DNA from 3 places in the uncultured Luteimonas sp. genome. Region 2 is predicted to be linked to each of the others. Evidence: riboswitches for the same ligand, from Rfam matches in the RefSeq annotation. Region 2 holds a riboswitch; each other region holds the start of a gene.
The links. Region 2 has a riboswitch for cobalamin ahead of Q0863_RS10060 (ribonucleoside-diphosphate reductase subunit alpha). Riboswitches for the same ligand answer to the same signal wherever they lie in the genome.
Positions count from the first base shown of each region.

Region 1: it holds a riboswitch for cobalamin, as region 2 does, so the genes downstream of both, btuB (TonB-dependent vitamin B12 receptor) here and Q0863_RS10060 (ribonucleoside-diphosphate reductase subunit alpha) in region 2, are expected to answer to the same signal.
Region 3: it holds a riboswitch for cobalamin, as region 2 does, so the genes downstream of both, btuB (TonB-dependent vitamin B12 receptor) here and Q0863_RS10060 (ribonucleoside-diphosphate reductase subunit alpha) in region 2, are expected to answer to the same signal.

Region 1 covers NZ_CANLNF010000008.1:34,361-39,072, reverse strand. Annotated here, with positions in the region: gene btuB (TonB-dependent vitamin B12 receptor) at 1-1,767, opposite strand, end outside; cobalamin riboswitch at 1,907-2,149, opposite strand; gene clpB (ATP-dependent chaperone ClpB) at 2,218-4,712, opposite strand, start outside.
Region 2 covers NZ_CANLNF010000003.1:459,258-463,969, reverse strand. Annotated here, with positions in the region: gene Q0863_RS10065 (ribonucleotide-diphosphate reductase subunit beta) at 1-919, opposite strand, end outside; gene Q0863_RS10060 (ribonucleoside-diphosphate reductase subunit alpha) at 1,074-3,470, opposite strand; cobalamin riboswitch at 3,726-3,955, opposite strand; gene zapE (cell division protein ZapE) at 4,390-4,712, opposite strand, start outside.
Region 3 covers NZ_CANLNF010000003.1:167,088-171,799, forward strand. Annotated here, with positions in the region: gene bioD (dethiobiotin synthase) at 1-329, opposite strand, end outside; gene Q0863_RS08785 (GAF domain-containing protein) at 461-943, shown strand; gene Q0863_RS08790 (TfoX/Sxy family protein) at 940-1,317, shown strand; cobalamin riboswitch at 1,431-1,662, shown strand; gene btuB (TonB-dependent vitamin B12 receptor) at 1,778-3,655, shown strand; gene gph (phosphoglycolate phosphatase) at 3,788-4,489, opposite strand; gene dinB (DNA polymerase IV) at 4,542-4,712, opposite strand, start outside.

The DNA of each region.
Region 1 (4,712 bases), on a different contig from region 2:
GTCGAACACGTTGTCGGTGCCCAGGCGCAGCTGCCATTGCGGCGCCAGCGCGTAGCCCACGCGCAGGTCGACGGTGGCGTAGCCGGCCATCCGCTTGCGGTTGGCGAGGTCGTCGAACCGCTCGCCGGCGGCGTTGACCGTGGCGCCGATGCTGAACCGGCCCAGTTCGCGGTCCGCCTCCAGCCGTGCGGTGCGGCGTGCGCGGCGCGGCAGGACGTTGCCCGCGCTGGCGCCGTTGCTGTCGTTGCGCGGGTTCAGCCACGAGGCGTTGGCCTGCAGCAGCCACCCGGCCAGCGTGGCGTGGCCGACCAGCTCCAGCCCGCGGATGCGGGCGCGGTCGATGTTGTTGGGCTGCCCGTAGGGATGCGTGTCGTCGACCAGGCGCGAGTCGTAGGCGATCAGGTCGTCGATCTCCGACTGGAAGGCATTGATGGCCCAGCCGCCATGGCCGTGCTCGCCGCGCAGTCCCAGCTCGATGCTGTCCGACGTCTCCGGCCGCAGGTCGGGGTTGCCGTAGCCGGTGAAGTACAGCTCGTTGAAGGTCGGCGCCTTGAACGCGGTGCCGTAGCTGGCGGTCAGCCGCAGCGCATCGGCGAAGTCCCAGCCCCACAGCGCGCTGCCGGTGGTGCGGCCGCCGAACTGGCTGTTGTCGTCCCGGCGCAGGCTGGCTTGCAGCGCGTGCTTGCCGATCTCCTGTTGCCACTGCGCGAACAGCGCGCGGTTGTGGCGGCGGTCGACGGTGTAGACGGTGGTGCTGTCGACCTCGTCGCCCTGCCAGTCCAGGCCGGCGCTGAGCAGCCCTTCGCCGATGCCGATGTCGGCCTGCAGCGAGGCGACCGCGCGGCGGGTGTCGAAGGTGCTCGAATAGACGCCGTCCATGTAGGCATCGCTGAGGTCGGCGCTGCGCCCGGCGTTGAGCACCAGCGTCAGCGGGCCGTCGGCGGTGTAGCGCAGGCGCGCGGCGACGACCTGCTGGACGTTGTCGGCCTCGTTGTTCTGGCTGCCGTCGTATTCGTTGTGGGCCTGCGCGCGGAACACGCGGGCCTCGGCGTCCCAGTGCTCGCCGAAGCGGTAGCCGCCCTGCAGCGTCACCGAGCTGTTGCGGTAGCCGTCGCGGTCGGGGTCCAGGTAGGGCTCGGGCGTGGCGCGCGACGGGTCGCCGCGGTAGGCGTCGATGCCGTCGGTTTCGGTATGGGCCGCACCCAGCGAATACCAGCCTTCGCCGGCGCGACCGGCGACGCCGGCCGACAGGTTGCGGGTCCGCTCGCTGCCGATGCCGACGCCCAGGTACGGCGCGAACGCGCCCTTCGGGCGCCGGGTGAAGATCTGCACCACGCCGCCGAGCGCCTCCGAGCCGTACAGGCTGGAGAACGGCCCGCGCACGATCTCGATCCGCTCGACCAGTTCGACCGGAATGTCCTGCAGCGCGGCGCCGCCGCTGGTCGCCGAGCCGATCTTGACGCCGTCGACCAGCACCAGCACGTGGTCGGACTCGGTGCCGCGCAGGTACAGCGAGGTCGACTTGCCCGGCCCGCCGTTGTTGGCCAGCGAGACGCCCGGCAGGCCGCGCAGCAGCGCCGGCAGCGAGGGCGGTTGCAGGCGCTCGATGCGCTCGCGGTCGATCACGCTGACCGCCGCGAGCGACTGGTCCTGGGTGCGCGCGGTGCGGGTGGCGGTGACCACGACCTCGTCGAGGTCGGTCGCGGCGACCGGACCGGAGGCGTGCGCGGGAAACAGTGGGGAGCACGCGGCCGCAAGCGCGGCCACGGCAAGGCAATGCCGGGGGAACTGCACAGGGAACTCCTTGACCGCGCCTGCCCGCGCGGAGTCGTTGGGCCAGGCAAACGGCAAGGAGTGGTCATGGCGCGACGTGCAGGCGCACGGGCCCCATGACAGCGCCCACCGCGTGCCAATCGAAACCCGTGGCCGGTCTCCGGGCTCGCGAGTGGGGCGTCGTGTCGTTGCGACCGTCGCTCCCGGTCCGCGCCTTCCCATGCGTCAAGCACAGTGGCTGTATGCGGACCTTTGCTCGCCTACCGTTGCGGGGGCAGCTCCGGAATTGCCGCGTCGTCGCTGGACGACGTGTCGCACCGGATTCCCGTTTCAACCACCGGCCAGGCCGGCGATCACCTCAGGCGGCGCCAGTCTACCAGCAAGGTCGGCGCGTTGAGCAGGGCCTCCCACGATGGGCAGGCCGCGTTCCCTGTCCAGCTGCGATCAGGTCTTGCCGAACACCAGCCTGCCACCTTCGGCGTCCACCCGCACGGTATCGCCATGGCCGAAGGCGCCCGACAGGATCTGCTGCGCCAGCGGGTTCTCCAGCTGCTGCTGGATCGCGCGCTTAAGCGGTCGCGCGCCGTAGACCGGGTCGAAGCCGACGTTACCGAGCAGATCGAAAGCCTTGTCGGAGACCTCGATGCGGATGCCGCGCTCGGCCAGGCGCTTTTCCAGTCCGCGCAGCTGGATGCGCGCGATCGACTTGATCTGCGCCTTGTCCAGCGGATGGAACACCACGATGTCGTCGAGCCGGTTGATGAACTCGGGCCGGAAGTGCGCCTGCACCACGCCCATCACCGCGGCCTTCATCTGCGTGTAGCTTTCCGGCGTGTCGCCCGACAGCTCCTGGATCATCTGGCTGCCCAGGTTGGAGGTCATCACGATGACCGTGTTGCGGAAGTCCACCGTGCGCCCCTGTCCATCGGTCAGGCGGCCGTCGTCGAGCACCTGCAGCAGGATGTTGAACACGTCCGGATGCGCCTTCTCGACCTCGTCGAGCAGGATCACGCTGTAGGGCCGGCGCCGCACCGCCTCGGTGAGGTAGCCGCCCTCCTCGTAGCCGACATAGCCCGGAGGCGCACCGACCAGGCGCGAGACCGCGTGTTTCTCCATGAACTCGCTCATGTCGATGCGTACCATCGCATCGCTCGAGTCGAACAGGAATTCCGCCAGCGCCTTGCACAGCTCGGTCTTGCCCACGCCGGTCGGGCCCAGGAACAGGAACGAGCCACTGGGACGATTGGGATCCGACAGCCCCGCGCGCGAGCGGCGCACCGCATCGGACACGACCTTGATCGCCTCGTCCTGCCCGACCACGCGCCCGTGCAGCGCGTCTTCCATCTTCAGCAGCTTCTCGCGCTCGCCCTCGAGCATCTTGGACACCGGGATGCCGGTCCAGCGCGCGACGACTTCCGCGATCTCCTCGGCGGTCACCCGGTCCTGCAGCAGCTGGAAGCCGGTGGTCTCGGCCTCCTGCGCCGCCTTGAGCTGCTTCTCCAGCTCCGGCAGCGTGCCGTACTGGATTTCGCTCATCCTGGCGTAGTCCTGCTGGCGCTGCGCGGCCTCGAGCTGCAGCCGCGCCTGCTCGATCTGTTCCTTGATCTTCGTGGCGCCCTGCACGGTGGCCTTCTCGGCCTTCCAGATTTCCTCGAGGTCGTTGTAGTCGCGCTCCAGGCCTTCGATCTCGGTTTCCAGGTCGGCCAGGCGCTGCTTCGACTCGGCGTCCTTCTCCTTCTTCAGCGCCTCGCGCTGGATCTTGAGCTGGATCAGCCGGCGCTCCTTGCGGTCCAGTTCCTCCGGCTTGGAGTCGATCTCCATGCGGATGCGCGACGCGGCCTCGTCCATCAGGTCGATGGCCTTGTCCGGCAGCTGGCGGTCGGCGATGTAGCGGTTGGACAACGTGGCCGCGGCGACGATCGCCGGATCGGTGATCTCCACGCCGTGGTGCACCGCGTAGCGCTCCTTGAGCCCGCGCAGGATGGCGATCGTGTCCTCCACGCTGGGCTCGCCCACGAACACCTTCTGGAAGCGCCGCTCCAGCGCGGCGTCCTTCTCCACGTACTTGCGGTATTCGTCGAGCGTGGTCGCGCCGATGCAGTGCAGTTCGCCGCGCGCCAGCGCCGGCTTGAGCATGTTGCCCGCATCCATGGCGCCGTCGGCCTTGCCGGCACCGACCATGGTGTGCAGCTCGTCGATGAACAGGATGATCTGGCCCTCGTTCTTGGCCAGGTCGTTGAGCACGCCCTTGAGGCGCTCCTCGAACTCGCCGCGGAACTTGGCGCCGGCGATCAGCGCGCCCATGTCCAGCGACAGCACGCGCTTGCCGCGCAGCCCCTCGGGCACCTCGTTGTTGACGATGCGCTGGGCCAGGCCCTCGACGATCGCGGTCTTGCCCACGCCGGGCTCGCCGATCAGCACCGGGTTGTTCTTGGTGCGCCGCTGCAGCACCTGGATGGTGCGGCGGATCTCCTCGTCGCGGCCTACCACCGGATCGAGCTTGCCGCTCTCGGCGCGCGCGGTCAGGTCGATGGTGTACTTCTCCAACGCCTGGCGCGACTCCTCGGCGTTCTCGTCCTGCACGGTCTCGCCGCCGCGCACCTTTTCGATCGCCGCCTCGAGCTGCGGCTTCGACGCGCCGGCGGCCTTGAGCGCCTTGCCCACCTCGCCGCCGTCCTCCAGCGCCGCCAGCAGGAACAGCTCGCTGGCGATGAAGGCGTCGCCGCGCTGCTGGGCGAGCTTGTCGGTGACGTTGAGCAGGCGCATCAGATCATTGCCGACCGACAGCTGGCCGGCCTGGCCAGTCACCTTGGGCAGGCGTTCGAGCGCCTCGCCCAGCCGTTCGCGCAGCACCGGCACGTTGACCCCCGCCTGCGACAGCAGCGGCCGCGTGCCGCCGCCCTGCTGGTCGATCAGCGCCACGAGCAGGTGCACCGGCT
Region 2 (4,712 bases):
GCTTGTCGATGCCGAGCATGCCGGCCATCTTGTTGGCGCGGTACTTCACGTAGCGGATCATCTCGTCCACGTCGATGCCGTCGATGCCGTCGAGCACCTCCCCGGTCCACTGCGTCTCCAGCTCGATCGCATGCGCGAACGCGCCGTGCACGTAGTCGGTCAGTTCATCGGTCTGCAGCTCGGGGTTTTCGCCGACGATGGCGCGGATCACCTCGCTGATGAACTTGGTGTGCGCCAGCTCGTCGCGGTTGATGAAGCTGATGATCTTGCCGGTGCCCGTCATCCGGTTCTGGCGCACCAGGTTGTAGAAGTAGGCGAAGCCCGAATAGAAGTTGATGCCCTCCAGGATCGAGGACTGGATCAGCGAGCGCAGCAGGGTCTCGGCGGTCCTCTCGCGCATGAACTCGTCGTACGAGGCCATGATCGGCGCATTGCGCGCAATGATCGTGGGATGGGTACGCGCGAGTTCGAACACGCGGTTCTGGTTGGCCAGGTCGGTGATCGAGGCCAGCACGTAGCTGTAGCTCTCGTTGTGGATCACCTCCTGCTGGCCGATGATCGCGGCATTGGCGTGCGCGGCCGGATCGGTGATGTATTCGGCGACGTTGTAGATGAAGCGCGTCTGCGGCGAGTCGAGCGTGGCCAGCAGGCCGATGATCGAATCGTAGGCGTTCTTCTCGCGCGCGGAGAGCTCGCCGTACTGCCTGGCGTCGCTCTTCATGTCGACCTCGTCCGGGATCCAGAAGTTGGTCGAGAGCTCCTTGTAGGCACGGTAGAACGACGGGTACGGGATGTCGTTCCAGTTGAGGATGCCCGAGGTGGTGCCGTTGATGATGCCGGTCGAACGGTTCGGATGGCGCGGCTCGAGGATGCGGATGCGTTCGAGCGGCGTGGCGGTGAGCGGTGCAGTCGCGGACATGGAGTCATCCCGTCGGTGTTGTCTGTGTGCTCCCTCCCCCGCTTGCGGGGGAGGGCTGGGGTGGGGGCGCGCCGCAGGTTCGCGAAAAGCAGGCCCGCATCCGGCCCTTCGGGCCGACTTCCCCCGCAGGCGGGGGAAGTGAAGGTCCAGCGCGTCAGCTCGAACACCACTCGCACTCGGCGATGTCGATATCGTTCGAGCGCACGTAGTAGGTCGTCTTCAGCCCCTCCCGCCACGCCGTCATGTGGAGCTCCAGCAAGGTCGAGGCGCGGATGGTCGAGGGCACGTACAGGTTGAAGCTGATCGCCTGGTCGACGTGGCGCTGGCGGCGCGCGTTCTGGCGTACCGAGGCGAACTGGTCGACCTTGTAGGCGCCCTTCTCGTAGTAGGGCCAGGTGTCGAGCGACAGGCCCGGCGCCGCGACCGGGCGGCGATAGTCCTTCTTCTCCTCGTAGTAGAACGCCGAGTAGATCGGGTCGATCGAAGCGGTGGAGCCGGCGATCTGCGCGGTCGACATGTTCGGTGCCACCGCCAGCAGCCAGCCGTTGCGCACGCCGTTGACCGCCACCTGCGCGGCCAGGTCCAGCCACTGCGGGCTGTTGTAGCCGCGGTCGCGGAAGTACGCGCCGGTATGCCAGTCGCTGCCGCTGAACGCCGGATAGGTGCCCTTCTCCTTCGCCAGGTCCGTGCTCGCCTGGATGGTGAGGTAGTTGATCCGTTCGTACAGCGCGTCGCTGAACTCCTCGGCCGCCGGCTCGTTCCAGTGGATGCCCTTGCGCGCCAGCAGGTGGTGCCAACCGAACGTGCCCAGGCCGATCGCGCGGTACTTGCGGTTGGTGATCGTCGCCTGCGGCACCGGAAGCTCGTTGAGGTCGATCACGTTGTCGAGCATGCGCACCTGGATCGGGACCAGCCGCTCAAGCACGTCGGTGATCAGGTCACCCTGGCCTTCGGGCGGCAGCACGGCGCGGCCGAGGTTGATCGACGACAGGTTGCAGACCACGAAGTCGCCGGCCTGGCGCGTGGTCACGATCTGGTTGCCGGAGATGATTTCCTGCATGAGCTTCGTCGGGCTCATGTTCTGCAGGATCTCGGTGCACAGGTTCGACGAGTACACCATGCCGGCGTGCTTGTTCGGGTTCTTCCGGTTGACCTCGTCGCGGTAGAACATGAACGGGTTGCCGGTCTCCAGCTGGCTGACCATGATCCGCTTGAAGATGTCGATCGCCTTGACCGTCCTGCGGCTGATCCGCTCGTCGGCGACGACCTCTTCGTAGCGCTCGCGGAAGCTGCCCTGGCCGCGGCGCTCGTCGTAGAAGTCCTGCAGGTACCAGCCCTTGATCCGCCGCACCTCGTGCGGGTCGAACAGGTACCACTCGCCGCGACGCTCCACCGCCTCCATGAACAGGTCGGGGATGCACACCGAGGTGAACACGTCGTGCGCGCGCAGGCGCTGGTCGCCGTTGTTGAGGCGAAGGTCGAGGAAGGCCTCGATGTCGCGGTGCCAGATGTCCAGGTACACCGCCACCGCGCCCTTGCGCTGGCCGAGCTGGTCGACCGACACGGCGGTGTTGTTGAGCTGCTTGATCCACGGCACCACGCCGCCCGAGGAGTTGGGCACGCCGCGGATCGACGAGCCGGACGAGCGCACGTAGCCCATGTAGGCGCCCACGCCGCCGCCGCCCTTGGAGACGCGGGCGATGTCGGTATTGGAGTCGTAGATGCCCTGCAGCGAATCGTCGACCGTGTCGATGAAGCACGACGACAGCTGTCCGCCGGTCCTGCCGGCGTTCTGCAGCGTCGGCGTGGCCACGGTCATGTACAGGTTCGACAGCGCCCAGTAGGCCTCGCCCACCAGCTGCATGCGTCGCTCGCGTGGGCGTTCGTGCTGCATCAGGTACAGCGCGATGGTCAGCCAGCGCTCCTGCGGCAGTTCGTAAACGTTGCGCGCATGGTCGGTGGCGAGGTAGCGCGTGGCCAGCAGGTACAGGCCGTTGTAGGCGAATAGCCTGTCGCGCGCCGGATCGATCATCCGGCCCGCCTCGATCAGCTCTTCCTTGGAGTAGGCGCGCAGGATGTCGTTGGAATAGATGTTGCGGTCGGCCAGCGATTCCTGCAGCCCGACATAGGAGCCGTACTTCTGCCCGGCGTCGTAGAAGCGGTTGCGGCCGGCGCGCTTGTACAGGCGGTGCAGGTACAGGCGCGCGGCGAACATCTCCCACTCCGGCGCGGTCACGTCGACGCGGGCCTCGGCCTCGCGGATCAGGTGGTCGGTGAGATCGTCGGCGTTCACCGCGTCCTTGCGCTCGACGAAGCCGAACACGCTGCGCTTGTAGTCGGCGATGTCGAGCTGCGCGAACTCCGCGTGCACGCGGTCGATCGCGCGCTCCAGCCGGGCGCGGTCGTAGGGAATGCGGCGGTTGCCGGCTTCCTTGGTGATCCAGGTCCCGACGTGCCCATCAGCGGTCGCTGCGGTGGCGCCGGCCTCGGTATCGGCCTTCGGCGGCGGGATCGCGTCGTCGCCGTCGACGGCGGGGGCCGGCGCGGCCATGCGGCTGCTGGCGGCGCCGGCCGGCGGCGTGCGTGCAGGGGCGGCCGCGACGGCGTCGTGGGGCTCGTTGGAATGGGGCATGCGTCCTCCGTGGATGGCGCACGGCCGACCTGACCCTCGCAGGCGGGCGTGGCGTTGGAGGCAAGGGTGGACGGGCGGCGTCGCAGGAACGGGGACGCAGCGACGGGCCGCGTCCGGATTCCTGCTTCACCAGCCATCTCCCCCCGGAGATTCCGCGGCCGGCACCGCGCGGCGTGCATGCGCGCGGCTGTCGGCAGGTCTTCGGACTCACGGGTACGGACGCCTTGGCGTCCACCTCCCCCGCCGCTTCCCGGAGCGCAGGCTCCAGTGCTGGTGGCGGGTTCGTTCCCGGTTACCGCTGCGGGGCAGTGCCGGACTGGCCGCGACCCTCGCGGGCGGGCGTCACCGGGCTTCCCTTTTCATCCCTGCGCTGGGCGCAGGGAACCGACGGGCCACAAGATAGTGGGGTCATCCGGAGCGGTCAACCGGAAATGTTGTGGCCTGAACAGGGATTCCTGTGGGAGCGACCCCGGTCGCGAACGCCTCTCGCGCGCAAGCGCGCTCCCACCACGCGAAGGTCGGCGGCCTTGTGCAGGAGCGACCTGGTCGCGAGTGCCCTTCGCGCGCAAGCGCGCTCCCACGGGGCGAGAGTCCTGCAGCTGGCGGTGGGAGTAACCCTGGAAGCGAATGCCCTTCGCGCGCAAGCGCGCTCCCACGGGGTGAGCGTCCTGCAGCCGGCAGTGGGAGCAACCCTGGGCGCGAGTGCCCTTCGCGCGCAAGCGCGCTCCCACGGGGCGAGCGTCTTGCAGCTGGCAGTGGGAGCTTGCAGCTGGCAGTGGGAGCGACCTTGGTCGCGAACGCAGTTCGCGCGCGAGCGCGCTCCCACGGGCCGGGGTCTTCAGCCGCCGCGGTGCTCGCTGGCCAGGTACTCGGCGCTCTGCATCTCGATCAGGCGCGAGGCGGTGCGTTCGAACGCGCCGACCAGGCGCTCGCCGGTGTACAGCGCGTGCGGCGCCGCGTCCGCGGTGCAGACCAGGTTGACCTGGCTGTCGTAGAGCTCGTCGACCAGATGCACGAAGCGGCGCGCGGCGTCGTTGCGCAGGTCGTCCAGGACCGGGATCCCGCCGACCAGCACGGTGTGGAACTCGCGTGCGATCTCGATGTAGTCGGCATTGCCGCGCGGGCCTTCGCACAGCGCCGCGAAGTCGAACCAGGCCATGT
Region 3 (4,712 bases), 290 kb from region 2:
GCGCGCGCCGACAGCCGTGCGAACGCGGCCTGCAGCGGCGTCAACGCCACCGTGATGCCGGCATCGCGTGCGGCCAGTTGCGGCGCGGTCGCGGCCGGCAGCGCGAACGGATTGACGTCCGCGTAGGCGGGCAGTGGATCGCTCGCCGACTGCAGCGCCAGCGCATCGTCGTTGCGCCAGCCGTCGTCGCCGCGTTCGCAGCCGCTGGCCACCGGCTTCATGCCCGCCACGCGCAGGCCGCGCGCGCGCAGCGCGTGCAGCAACGCCACCGAGGCGAAGGTCTTGCCCACGCCGGTGTCGGTGCCGGTGACGAACCAGGCACGGCTCATGCCGTGCCTCCGTCCCGCTGCATGGACATCGACCTCCGCGTCTCGCGCCTGCACGCCAAGGCGGCGACACGATCTGGAACCTGCTTCATCCATCCTCCGGGACGCCAGCCACGCGCTGCTACACTGCCGGCATGTTCACTGCTGCCAGTCTAAGCGGCGACAAGCCGCAGCAATACGCCCAGCTCGCGGACCAGGCACGCGCGCTGCTGCACGGCGAGCGCGACCGAATCGCCAACGCCGCCAACCTCTCGGCGCTGGTCTACCACGCGCTGCCGCAGCTGAACTGGGTCGGCTTCTACTTCTTCGACGGCACCGAGCTGGTGGTCGGGCCGTTCCAGGGCCTGCCGGCCTGCGTGCGCATCCCGCTCGACCGCGGCGTCTGCGGCAAGGCGGCCAGCAGCCGGCAGACCCAGCGCATCGAGGACGTGCACGCCTTCCCCGGCCACATCGCCTGCGACGCGGCTTCGCGCTCGGAACTGGTGGTGCCGCTGGTCCATCGCGGCGAACTGGTCGGCGTGTTCGACCTCGACAGTCCTGAACCCGGCCGTTTCGACGTTGAAGACCAGGAGGGGCTGGAAGCCATCGCCCGCATCTGGGTCGAATCCCTGTCATGAATGCACCGCTGAAGATGCGCAACATCGGTCCGAAATCCGCCGCCTGGCTGCGCCAGGTGGGCCTGCGCACGAACGAGGACCTGGTCGCCGCCGGCCCGGTGGACGCGTTCATGCGCGTCCGGCGCGCCGGATTCAAGCCGAGCCTGAACATGCTCTACGCGCTGGAAGGCGCGATGCAGGACTGCCACTGGCAGGAAGTGCCGGAAGCCCGCCGCGCCGAGCTGGTGGCCGCGGTGGAAGCGGCGACCGCCGAACTGCCGCCGCCGCGCGGGCGCCCGGCCGCCGCGCCGGTGACCACGACGCATCACCAGGAGGAAGGCGCCGGCACTTCGTTCGGGTTCCTCGACGAACCGGCGGGCGACGAGCGCGACTGAGCGCCAGCGGTCGCCACGGTGAAACCGGGGTCAGAGTCGACTTTCCGGCGTGATACAGGCCAGAGTGGGATGTGCGGGAAAGTCGACTCTGACCCCGGTTTCCCCATCCCGTACAATGCCGCCAGCTCCAGGGTGGCCCGCGGACTGTCGTCCAAGGGCTGAAACGGGAAGCCGGTGACGCCGGCGTCGCAGCGCGCGACGCAGCCATTCCGGCACTGCCCCCGCAACGGTAAGCGAGTACGGCCGCCGCATCCGCCACTGTGCACATGCATGGGAAGGCGCGTCGGCCGGGGCGCCATGCCCCACTCGCGAGTCCGGAGACCGGCCATGGAGTCCACTGGTTGCGATGCGGAGGGCGTCGCGGCGTGCCGTGCGCCGTCGCGTGCCGTCCGCCGTCTCCTCCCGCGCAACTCCAACGCCATGCAAGGCGCGCGGGGCGCGCGATGGAGCCGATGTGAAGTTGAACCGCAATTCCCTGACCTTTTCCGTTTCCCTGCTCGCCGCCGCGGTCGCCGCGGCCCTGCCCCTCGTGGCGACCGCCGAATCGGGCCCCGTCGACCTCGACGAGGTCGTGGTCACCGGCACCCGCACCGAGGTGTTGCTGGCCGAGAGCCTGGTACCGGCGCAGGTGCTCGACCGCGAGCAGATCGAGCGCAGCCAGGCGCGCGACCTGATCGGCCTGCTGCGCGGCCGCGCCGGCATCGACGTCGGCAACACCGGCGGCCGCGGCAAGCTCAGCAGCCTGTTCCTGCGCGGCGCCGAATCCGACCACGTGCTGGTGCTGGTCGACGGCATCAAGATGAACTCGGCCACCGCCGGCATGGCCGCGATCCAGGACCTGCCGCTGTCGCAGATCGAGCGGATCGAGATCATCCGCGGCCCGCGCTCGAGCCTGTACGGCTCCGAGGCGATCGGCGGGGTGATCCAGATCTTCACCCGCCGCAGCGATGCCCCCGGCCTGTCGCCGCATCTCACCTTGGGCGCAGGCAGCCACGACAGCCGCGAGATCAGCGCCGGCTTCGACCTGCGCGGGACGCGCGGCTGGCTCGCCGTGCATGGCGGCTACGAGTCCACCGACGGCTTCAACGCCTGCCGCGGCTCCGGCGCGCTGTTCCAGGGCTGCTTCGCCGACGAGCCGGACGACGACGGCTACCGCAACGTCTCGCTGGGCCTGCGCGGCGGAGTCCAGCTGCGCGACGGACTGGAGCTGGAGGGCAACTTCCTGCAGGCCGACGGCGACACCGAGTTCGACGGTTCCTGGACCAACCGCTCCGAAGTCCGCCAGCAGGTGGCCGGGCTGCGCCTTCGCCATGCCCCGCTGGACGGGCGACTCGAACTCAATGCCGCGCTGGCACGCAACCAGGATCGGTCCGACGACTACCAGGGAGACGCACTGCGCAGCGCCTTCGTCACCCGCCGCGACAGCGCCTCGGTGCAGGCCGACCTGCGACTGCGCCCGGGCCACCTGCTCAGCGCCGGCATCGACCATCTGAGCGATCACGTCGACAGTCTCGTGCCCTATACGGTGGACGCCCGCGACAACACCGGCGTGTTCCTCGCCTACGACGGCCGCTTCGGCGCGCAGCGCCTGCAGGCCAGCCTGCGCAACGACGACAACGAACAGTTCGGCAGCCACGTCACCGGCAGCCTGGGCTGGGGCATGGCGCTGGGCGACGGCCTGCGCCTGGCCGCCAGCGCAGGCACCGGATTCAAGGCACCGACCTTCAACGACCTCTACTACCCCGGCTCCGAGAGTCCCTGGCTGCAGCCGGAAACCTCGCGCAGCCTCAACCTGGGCCTGTCGCGCACCACCGCGAGCCACCGCTGGTCGCTGGACGTGTACGAGAGCCGCATCGACGACCTGATCGTGTTCGTGTATCCGCCGCCGGACTTCCTCGGCGTGGGCAGCAACATCGACCAGGCGCGCATCCGCGGCGCGGAACTCACCGTGGGCACGACCCTGGCCGGCTTCGACCTGTCCGCGCAGCTCAGCCATGCCGATCCGCGCGACCGCAGCGCCGGCGTCCACCACGACAACGTGCTGCCGCGGCGCGCACGCACCAGCGGGCGCATCGACATCGACCGCGCGTTCGGTGCGCTGCGTGCCGGCGTCAGCGTGCAGGGCACGGGTGCGCGCTATGACGACGCCGCCAACCGCGTGCGCCTGGGCGGCCATGCCACCGCGGACCTGCGCCTGGAGTACGCGCTGGGCCGCGAGTGGACCGTGGCGGCGCGCGCCAGCAACCTGTTCGACCGCGAGTACGAAACGGTCGCCTGGTACCACCAGCCGGGACGCGAGTACCACCTGACCCTGCGCTGGCGACCGCTGCCGCGCTGAGCCGGCATCCCGTCCGCGGCCCCGCATGCGAACCAGCTGCGGTGGCCGCGGACGATCCGGCGTCATGCGTGGCGCTGGCGGCTCGCGATCCCGGCGCCGAAGCGCGCCCGCAGGCAGGTGGGACGGGCCCGGTCAGCGGCCGGCCGGCGCCTTGACCCGCGCGGACGCGGCGCCACCATGCAGCAGCTCGCGCAGGTCGCCCATCACGCGCCAGGCACCGGCGGCGTCGAGATCGAAATCGCGGCGGTAGCCGTAGTCGACCAGGGCCAGCGGCATCGCCGCCGCGCGCGCCGCCTCGGCATCGGTGCGCGAATCGCCCACCATCAGGCAGTGCCCGGGCACCAGGTCGAAACCTTCGGCGATGTGCAGCAGCGGCCGCGCGTCGGGCTTGCGCTCGGGCAGCGTGTCGCCTCCGACGATGGCCTCGAAGCAGCCGTGCCAGTCGAGTGCGTCGAGCAGCGGCGCGATGAAGCGCGCGGGCTTGTTGGTGCACAGGGCGACGCGCACGCCGTCCGCCTGCAGCGCGCGCATGGCCTCGGCCGCACCCGGATAGGCCACCGCCTGCCGCGGCAGCGATTCGCCGTAGTGCCGCATCAGCAGCGCGTAGGCGGCCTCGAATCCTTCGCCCGCGGGCAGGCTGGCGCCGGCGTGGTCGAGCGCGCGGCGCAGCAGCAGGCGCGCCCCGTCGCCGATCCAGCCGCGCACGGTGGCCTCGTCCTGCGCCGCATGGCCCAGCGCCAGAAGGGTGCGGTTGACCGCTTCGGCGATGCCGCCTGCGCTGTCGATCAGGGTGCCGTCGAGGTCGAACAGCGCGGCGCGGAACGGAAACGTCATGCAGGCACCATCGTCAGCCGGCGGGCCAGTGTATCGGCCCGGCGCGGGCCGGTCAGGCGCAGGACGCGGCCGCGAACAGCTGCGCCTGCACGGCGTGCTCTTCCGGGTCGTGGAAGTTGGACAGGCCCACGCCGACCAGCCGGTAACGGGTGGTCTCGGGCAGCGTCACCCGCGCCATCAGCGCAAGCGCGATCGCGATGAACTCGTCCAGCGAGGCGGGCGG